DNA from 2 places in the Nocardioides daedukensis genome. Region 2 is predicted to be linked to the other one. Evidence: riboswitches for the same ligand, from Rfam matches in the RefSeq annotation. Region 2 holds a riboswitch; the other holds the start of a gene.
What was found. Region 2 has a riboswitch for thiamine pyrophosphate ahead of BJ980_RS09425 (thiamine ABC transporter substrate-binding protein). Riboswitches for the same ligand answer to the same signal wherever they lie in the genome.
Positions count from the first base shown of each region.

Region 1: linked by a shared signal. The riboswitch ahead of BJ980_RS16430 (thiamine phosphate synthase) and the one ahead of BJ980_RS09425 (thiamine ABC transporter substrate-binding protein) in region 2 are both predicted to bind thiamine pyrophosphate.

Region 1 covers NZ_JACCAA010000001.1:3,373,243-3,377,879, reverse strand. The annotation lists gene BJ980_RS16450 (thiamine phosphate synthase) at 1-208, opposite strand, end outside; gene BJ980_RS16445 (thiazole synthase) at 205-966, opposite strand; gene thiS (sulfur carrier protein ThiS) at 963-1,154, opposite strand; gene BJ980_RS16435 (FAD-dependent oxidoreductase) at 1,148-2,164, opposite strand; gene BJ980_RS16430 (thiamine phosphate synthase) at 2,164-2,742, opposite strand; TPP riboswitch at 2,740-2,850, opposite strand; gene BJ980_RS16425 (HNH endonuclease signature motif containing protein) at 3,007-4,637, shown strand, end outside.
Region 2 covers NZ_JACCAA010000001.1:1,888,321-1,892,957, forward strand. The annotation lists gene BJ980_RS19280 (ABC transporter permease) at 1-1,273, opposite strand, end outside; gene BJ980_RS09425 (thiamine ABC transporter substrate-binding protein) at 1,249-2,310, opposite strand; TPP riboswitch at 2,306-2,415, opposite strand; gene BJ980_RS09430 (class F sortase) at 2,566-3,186, shown strand; gene BJ980_RS09435 (oxidoreductase) at 3,190-4,365, opposite strand; gene BJ980_RS09440 (hypothetical protein) at 4,449-4,637, shown strand, end outside.

The sequences.
Region 1 (4,637 bases), 1.5 Mb from region 2:
GGCCGGGCAGGTCGGCCAGCGCCGCCACCAGGGCGTGCCGGGCGTCCGGCGGCAGGTCGTGCTCGCGGACCACCAGGTGGGTGAGTCCCGCCTCGACGCACTCGTGCACCGTGCGGACCAGGCCGCGGCCGAGCCTGAGCTGCGAGCGATCGGTGAGCAGCAGCAGTCGAGGCAAAGTCCCTGGTGCCACGCTTGATGTCGAGCTCATCGGATCAACCCCTTGGTGGTGCTCGACGCCCTGGCCACTTCGCGCCGAGGGATCCGTCCGGCGCCGCGGGCCGCCAGTCCGCCCTGCACCCCGAGCCGCAGGGCGCGTGCCATCGCCACCGGGTCTTCGGCCCTGGTGATCGCGCTCGCTGCCAGCACCGCGGAACATCCCAGCTCCATGGCCAGCGCGGCATCGGAGGCGGTGCCGATGCCCGCATCCAGGACGACGGGTACGTCGACCGCCGCCACCACCGATTCGATGGCGTGCGGGTTCAGGATTCCCAGCCCGGAACCGATCGGCGAGCCCAACGGCATCACTGCGGCGCACCCCGCGTCAGCAAGCCTGCGGGCCAGCACCGGGTCGTCGTTGGTGTAGGGCAGGACGGTGAATCCCTTGCGGACAAGGGATTCGGCGGCCTCGAGGAGCTGGGTTCCGTCCGGCATCAGGTTGGTCTCGTCACCGATCACCTCGAGCTTGATCCAGTCGGTCCCGAGCGCCTCCCGCGCCAGCTCGGCGGTCAGGATCGCCTCGCGGGCGCTCAGGCAACCGGCGGTGTTGGGCAGCACCGGGACGCCCAGGCGACGGATCGTCGACAGCGGCCCACCCGCGGCGAGTGACGACGTACGCCGCATGCTCACCGTGACCAGTGCCGGCTCGGCGGCCTCGATGATCGGTGCCAGCAGTGCGGCGTTCGGCAGGCCACCGCTGCCCAGGAGGAGGTGGGAGTCGAACGCGCGACCGGCGATCTGGAGAGTCATCCGCCCTGCACCGCCGTCACGATCTCGATCCGGTCCCCGGAGACGAGGCGTCGGTCCGCGATCCTGGGTTGCGGCACGACCTCGCCGTTGAGGGCCACCGCAGTTCCGCGGCGCTCGGTGGGCAGGAGTGCGGTGAGGGGTGTCCCGTCGGCCACTTCCGTGGCGGCTCCGTTGAGGGTGATCAGCATGGATTTCCTTCCTGGCTTGACGATTCGAAGCGAGATGGGTCGAGTGCGGAATCGGGTGGCGCGCCCTCGACGGCGTCCGCGACCAGCTGCGCGGCGAGAGGGGCGAGAAGTACGCCGTGCCGGAACAGACCGGCGGCAAGGACGACGTCGTCGCGTCCCGGCGCGCGCCCGATCAGCGGGAGGTGGTCCGGACTGGCCGGCCTGTCCCGGGCGATCGCCTCGGTGAAGGTGGCCCGGTCCAGGCCCGACAGGAGGGTGCGTGCGTCCTCGATGAGCGCGTGGATCCCGCCGAGCGTCACCTCGGGTGGGGCGTCGTGCTCCTCGCTGGTGGCACCGATGACGATGCCGCCTCCGGTGCGCGGCACGACATAGACCTGACGTCCACGCACCCAGCCCCTGACCGTGCGGGTGGGCGGGTCGACACAGTGGCCGCGGATGATCTCGCCACGCACACCGCGGACCAGGTGCGACCAGGGCTGCGGGAGATGCGCGCCCGTGGCGAGCACCATCTTCTCCGCACCGAAGGCCTCCGCGCCGATGTCGGGAACGACGTCGACCCGACGGCGCAGGGCGCCGACCACCGCGCGTGGGTCGACGCTGTGGTCGTCGGCCAGCAGGAGTCCGCCAGCGACCCGTGGGTGCAGTCGGGGTTCGAGGGCGCGCACGGCCGTGTTGCCGAGCAGCTCGGCCGTGCCCAGGAGCCGGGCCTGACGTTCGACCTGCTGCAGGTCCCCGCGGTCATGGCCGACGAGCAGGGTGCCGGTGCGATGCACGGCCACGCCGAGCCGCTCGGCGTACTCCGCCCACAACGCCATGCTCCGCAGCCCCAGCCGCAGGATCTCCTCCTCGCCGTGCCAGACCTCGCTGCTCGGGCTGAGCATCCCGGCAGCGGCATGCGACGCCCCGGCACCCGGGGTCGGGTCGATGACGGTGACTTCGTGCCCGCGGCGGGCGAGCTCGTCGGCGACGGAGAGGCCGATGATGCCCGCGCCGCGCACCAGCACCCGCATCAGGACACGGCTTCGACGAGTTCCCTTGCGGCACGTAGTGGGTCCAGATGTCGCCAGATGGCACCGATCGCGGCCACGCCGTGTGCTCCGGCCCGGCGTGCGGCCCCGGCGGTGGTGGCGTCGATGCCACCGATGGCGATCAGCGGCAGGATTCCGGAGGCCTCGCGCAGCGCATTCACGCCCAGCGGGTCCGGCAGGCCGGTCTTCGTCGTGGTGGCGAAGATCGGTCCGAAGCCCGCATAGTCCGCTCCGTCGGCCCGGGCCTGCCTGACTTGGCGAGCGCTGCGGCAGGTGGCGCCGATCAACAGGCGTGGCGCCAACTGTCGGGCGGCGGCGACCGGAAGGTCCGAGGCCCCGAGATGTACGCCGTGAGCTCCCGCGGCGAGGGCCACGTCGAGGCGATCGTTGACCACCACACAGGCCCCGGTGGCCAGGGCGGACTCGGTCGCGGTGCGGAGCTCGCGGGTGGAGGCGGCCTTGGCGCGGACCTGGAACCCGTCCACTCCGAGCGCTGCCATCTCGGGCAGCAGGGTGAGGTCATCTGTGGTGTCGACCAGGCAAAAAAGTCGTGCAAGCACGGAACTGCTCCTCGCTTCCTGCGCCGGCATTACCCGGATCAGGTTCTACGGTCGGAGCGGCTTCAGCCCCATCTCAGCCCGCTGCCGCGAGCACCCGTGGTGGATTTGCCCCGACGATAGCGCAGGGGCTGGCGCCGGTCACGGCTGGTAGTTGAGGGGCACTGACCCGCGGCCACAAAACTTTCTTCGATTGGTGTCCACAGTTCGGGATATTGGCGCTGTTTCGGGGCTTCGTTGTCGGTGCTGCCTGATTGAGTTCTAGTCATGAACAACACCGCAGCCGCCACCACGTTCGGGGTCGAGGACCTCGACGGTGCTGCGCTGTGTTCAGAGGTCTCCGGGCTCTCGCGAGACGCCCTCGCAATCGCGGCACGGCGCTACGCGGTGGCCCACCAGTGGTGCATCACCCACCCGCTCCTCGATGACGGCGACGCTGCCACGTTCGGTGACGTCAGGCTGCCGGGCCTGTCCGGATGCGACTCCCGCGTCGGCGGCGAAGGAACACCCGGTGTAGCGGTCTTCGCCGTCGAGGCCTACGCCGCCACCGCAGGCCTGTCCACCGGAACCGCGGCACAGATCCTCTCCGACGCCCTCGACCTACAGCACCGCCTGCCACGCACCTGGGCCCGAGTCGTGGCACTGGAGCTGCCGGTCTGGACCGCGGCCCAGATCGCCCGCGACACCACCCGGCTCTCCCACAACTGCGTCAACTGGATCGACCAGCAGCTCGACGGACGGGGATCGTATGGGTGGAAGCAGATCCAGTTCGTCATCCGGCAAGCCATCGCCACCTTCCACCCCGAACTGATGAAGAAGGCCGAGACCGGCAAGGACGACTGGGACGTGCGCGTGAACCACGACGCCGGCTACGCGCCCGGCACCTCACGACTGGACGCGATCGGGGACAGCCTCGACCTGGAAAAGTTCCACCAGCTGATCAACGACGAAGCCACCACCCTCGGTCGCCTGGGTGACCCCGACACCCACGCCCAACGCAAAGCCAAAGCACTCGGCGTCATCGCCGACCGGCACGCCACCTGCCAGGACACCCTCGACCTCAGCGCCAGCGACCAGGCCGACGGAGGAGCGGGTGATCGAGCAGGGCGAGCAACGAGCCCGGACAGTCGAGACCACACCCCCAACCCCACTGCACAAGAGTCCGACGGTGCTGCCGGTCTGCAGCGCAGCCCGCTCACTCCCGAGGACTGCCCAGCCGACTACACCAAGGATGCGGTCCTCGACGCGATGGCCACAGCCCGAGCCGCAGCAGAAACAGCCGGGAAAGAGACTGGATCTGGCCGCCGCAGCCCTTCCGCGAACGGCACCTCCGATGGCCGCGACGCAGGCGGCCAGGGACATGCACCCAACGGTGGCCTGGCCGCCGCACTCGCCGATGCACAAGCCACCGCAGAAGCTGCCTTCGACGCCGCAGCCGCAGCCCGCGCCGCCTCCGTGGCGGCCGGATTCGGCGACCCGATCCACCCCACCACCGGCGCACCGCTCCCCGCGACCCGGTCCTACGTCACCGCCAAGCTCCACCTCCACTTCACCCTCGCCGACATCATCCGCACCCTGCGCGGCGACCTCGACCCCGACACGAAAGTGGTCGACGCCGGCAGGCTCGGAGCCCAGCTCCTGAGCCTCGTCCAGGACTGGCTGTCCCGGCTCGGATCAAACGCCCGGATCACACCCGTGATCGACCTGACCGAAGCCTGGGCCGTCGACCAGCACAACCCACCCGAGCGGATGCGCGAACAGGTCCAGCTCCGCGACCAACACTGCGTCTTCCCCTACTGCACCATCACCGCCAACCGCACCGACCTCGACCACATCGACGCCTACGACCCCCACGGTCCACCCGGGCAGACCAACCCCGACAACCTCGCCTGCCTGTG
Region 2 (4,637 bases):
CCAGTGCCTGCGCGATCGGCACCAGCAGGGCCGAGTCGCGGAAGTTCACCGGTGGCTCGTCGAGGGTGATCAGGAAGCCGAAGCCCAGGGTCACCGCGGACACACCCAGCGGCAGCATGAAGAAACCGTCGAGCACACCGCGCATTCGGCGCTCGGCCGTCGAGTGCGAGCGACGGGTGACGATCACCGAGACCAGCAGGCCCAGCAGCAACGCCATCCAGGTCGCGTCGACCGCGGTGCGCAGCGAGTTGAGCAGCGCGTCGAGGACAGATGCTTCGACCAGGCTGCCCTCCCCCACCGTGCCCAGCGAGCGATAGTTCCCCAGTCCCCATCCCCCCTGCACCCGGAACGAGCCGGCCACCAGGTCGAGGACCGGTGCGGTCACCAGGAGCATTCCCAGCCCCATGATCCCCAGCGCCGGGAGGTCGCGACGACGGATCGCCACGGGTGCGACCGCTCGACGCTCCACCGACGTGCCACTGCCCGAACGCGCGCGGTGTGCGGCGTACAACAGGAGGGTGACGACCACGAGCTGAAGCAGGCACAGCGCCGCGGCCGCCGGCAGGTCGAAGAGGGTCGTGGTGAGCAGGTAGACCTCGGTCTCGATCGTCGCGTAGCGCAACCCGCCGAGGATCAGCACGACGCCGAACGCCGTCGCGCAGAAGAGGAAGACCACGCTGGCCGCCGAGATGATCGAGCCGCGCAGTGCGGGCAGGGTCGCGGTCCGGAAGACCTGCCACGGCGTCGCGCCGAGGGCGGCGGCCGCCTCACCGGATCGCGGGTCGAGTCCCTCCCAGGCGGTACCGACGGTGCGCACCACCACGGCCAGGTTGAAGAAGACCATCGCGGCGATGATCGCTACCGGGGTGCCCTCCAGGTCGAGGGCCGCGAGCGGGCCACCCAGCAGGTGCTTGAAGGCGATGCCGACCACGACGGTGGGCAGCACGAACGGCACCAGGAAGAGCGCACGCAACACGGTGCGACCCGGGAAGCGGAGCCGGTGCAGGACGTATGCCGTGGGGATGCCGAGGGCGAGCGTGGCCAGGGTGGCGACGCTCGCCGACCAGACGGTGAACCACAGGACGCGTCCGACCCGGGGCCGGCCCAGCACCTCGAGCACCGCAAAGGGCGAGAAGTCGCCGTCGGGCCACAGGCCCAGGGCGAGCATCCCGCTGACGGGGAGCACGAAGAAGACGCCCATCACCAGGACCGGCACGAGTGCCAGCCCGGCAAGGGCGCTCAGTCTTCTCAACGGCTGGTGATGTCCGTCCACTCGGAGAGCCAGGCGGACCTGTTCTCGGCGATCTCTGCGGGCGGCACCGTGTAGGGATCGCTCGGCTGCTCGGCGAACTTCTCCCACGCCTCGGGCAGGGCGACGCTGTCGTCGACCGGGAAGACGTACATGCTGTCCGGCAGGGCCTTCTGCACGTCCTCGCTGAGCAGGAAGTCGATCAACGCGCGCGCACCCTCGGGGTTGTCCGCGTTGGCCAGGACGCCGGCATATTCGACCTGCTCGAAGCAGGTGTCGAGCAGGGCTGCGGTCGTCGTCGTGCCGTCATCGGTGACGGTGAAGGCCGGCGAGGTGTCGTAGGAGACCACGATCGGGCGCTTGCCCTTGTCGCTGGCTCCGGTGAAGTCACCCTCGTAGGCGTCGCTCCAGCCCTGGGTCAGCTTGGCCCCGTTGGCCATCAGCTTCTTCCAGTACGCCGGCCACTGGTCGCCGTACTCCGCGATCGTGGCGAGCAGGAACGCCATCCCCGGTGTGCTGGTCGACGCGCCGGGGATGACGAAGAGGTCCTTGTACGCCGGCTCGGTGAGGTCGGCGAGCCGCTTGGGCGCCTTCAGGTCCTTCTCGGCGAACCAGTCGAGGTCGACGTTCACGCAGACCGATCCGTGGTCGACCGGGACCATCATCTCGGCGCCCTCGCCCTGGATCCGCAGGCTCTCCGCGCCAGCCGGCAGCTCGGGCTCGTAGGCCTCGAAGACCTTCTCCTCGATCGCCCGGGAGGCGAAGGTGTTGTCCACACCGAAGGCGACGTCGCCGGTGGGGTTGTTCCGGTTCAGCGCGAGCTCGTTGGTGAGCGTCCCGCCGTCGCCGGCCGCCTTCACCTTGAGCTGGTGGCCGGAGTCCTCCTCGAACTGCTCGATGAGCTCCTTGGGCAGGTTGAAGGACGAGTGGGTGACCAGGGTGACGGTGCTGCCGCCCTCGTCGTCGTCTCCGCCCCCGACGAGCGAACAGGACGACAGCGTCGCAGTCGCCAGGAGGGTGGCTGTGGCCGTGGACAGTGCAGTGCGCAGCGCGCGGTTCATCGTTTCTCCGACTCCCTTCGCCGGTGCTAACCGGATCAGGTCCTGAGGGTCTGCGGCGGTTCCGCACTCTCAGCCCTCCGTCGGAGGGCTCCCCTGTCTGTGCTTGGCAATCTACCCGGTCGGCGACTCCGCGTTTGCGACACCCCGCGACGTGGGGCAGTGTGTGATGAACCGGCACCGCGGCCGGGCCACCTGGGGAGGGGCCAGACAGATGAACAGAAAAATGAACGGTCAGCTGAACGGGTACTGCGCACAATGACTCGCACCGCTCGGGCCTACGCCGTGGCAGCCGTGATCGCCCTCGCCCTGCTGATCGGACTGGCCGTGGCCGTCAACCCGTTCGGGGACGACTCCGCGTCGCCGCCCGGCTCCGTCGCACCCACCGCGTCCGCGACCCCGAGCCTGGCCCCCACCCCGAGTGTGCGGCCGCGCACCGCCACCGGGCCCGGCAGACCCGATCGCATCCTGATCCCGGCCCTCGAGGTCGACTCGCCCGTGGTCCCGATCCGGTCCAAGAACCGGGTGCTCGACCCGCCGGCCGATGCCAACGTGATCGGGTGGTGGAGCGAGGGCGCCAGGCCCGGCGCGAAGCGCGGCTCCGCGCTGGTCACCGGGCACACCATCCACACCGGCGCCGGCGCCCTCAAGGACCTGGAGAACCTCAAGGACGGTGACGCGGTCAGCGTGCACACCGACAAGGGCAACATCGACTACGTCGTCGAGGACGTCCGAGTGCTCACCAAGGAGGAGCTCGCCGCCCAGGCGGAGACCCTCTTCGACCAGACCAGCGAGGCGCGCCTGGTGGTGATCACCTGCGAGGACTGGGACGGCTCGTCCTGGCAGAGCAACGTCGTGGTCACCGCACTGCCCAGCTGAGCCTCACCGCCCGGCGAGCACCGGGCAGTGCGTCCCACCGATCGCATAGATGGTCGGCATGCACCGGTTGCAGTGGATGCACGCGCCGGCTCCGCCGACCTCCCCGGCCAGCCTGTTGACCAGTCCCGGCTCGAAGAGGAGCGCGCGTCCCATCGCGACGTAGTCGAAGCCGAGCTCCATCGCCTTCTCGATCGTGGCGCGCTCGTTGATCCCACCGAGCAGCATCAGCGGCATCTGGACCGCCTCGCGGAACTGGAGCGCCTTCTCGAGGAAGTAGGCCTCCTCGAAGGGATATTCCTTGAGGAAGCCCTTGCCGACGGTCCGCATCCCCCATCGCACCGGGAGCGGCATCGACGCGGCGAACTCCTTGAGCGGGACGCCGCCACGGAAGAGGTACATCGGGTTCATCAGGGAGCTGCCGCCGGTGAGCTGCAGCGCGTCGAGGGTCCCGTCGGACTCCAGCATCTGCGCGAGCTCGATGCCCTCGGGGGTGGTCAGGCCGCCCTTGAACCCGTCGCTGAGGCTGCTCTTGGCGATCACCGCGACCTCGTCGCCGACCTCGTCACGGACCGCCTGGGCGACTTGGCGTGCCAGGCGGGCACGGTTCTCCAGCGAACCGCCCCAACGGTCCTTGCGCCGGTTGAGGGCGGGGGCGAGGAAGGAGGAGATCAGATAGCTGTGGCTCATGTGCACCTCGAGCACGTCGAACCCGGCGTCGACCAGGATGCGCGCGGAGGCGGCGTACTGCTTGGTGATCCTGGCCAGGTCGGCCTCGCTGGCGGTGCGGATCATCTGCATCGACAGCGGGCTGGGCATCCGGCTGGCGGCAAGGGCGTGTACGCCGTTGGAGCGGCCGTTGGCGACCGGCCCGGCGTGGCCGAGTTGGGCGGAGATCGCCCCGCCTTCGGCGTGCACCGCGTCGGCCAGGCGGGCCAGGCCGGGCGCGGTGCGTGGACCGATCACCAGCTGCTCGGCGTGGGTGCGGCCCTCCGGAGCGACGGCGCAGTAGGCGACCGTGGTCAGTCCGACTCCGCCGGCGGCCATGGTGCGGTGGAAGTCGATGAGCGCATCGGAGACGACCCCGTCGGGGGTGCGCCCCTCGAAGGTCGCGGCCTTCACGACCCGGTTGCGGAGGCGGACCGGGCCGAGGGTGGCGGGGGCGAACGGGTCGGGGATCATGGGGACTATGCTAGAACAGGTTTCAGTTCTGGTCTTCTACTACTGTCGTTCCCGACAGCAACGCAGATGATCGGGAGACAGAGATGACCGAAGAGCACGAAGACGTCGAGGCCAGCTTGAGCGTGGCCGCACGGTCGCTGGGAGAGGACGCACTGCACGTCGCCCCCCTCAGCGTCGAGAAGCCCGGACTGCACCTGCAGCTGGTCGACTTCAGCAACCCGCAGTCCGCCGAGGACGACGAGGACTGGGACCTGGACCCGAGCTCCGACCTG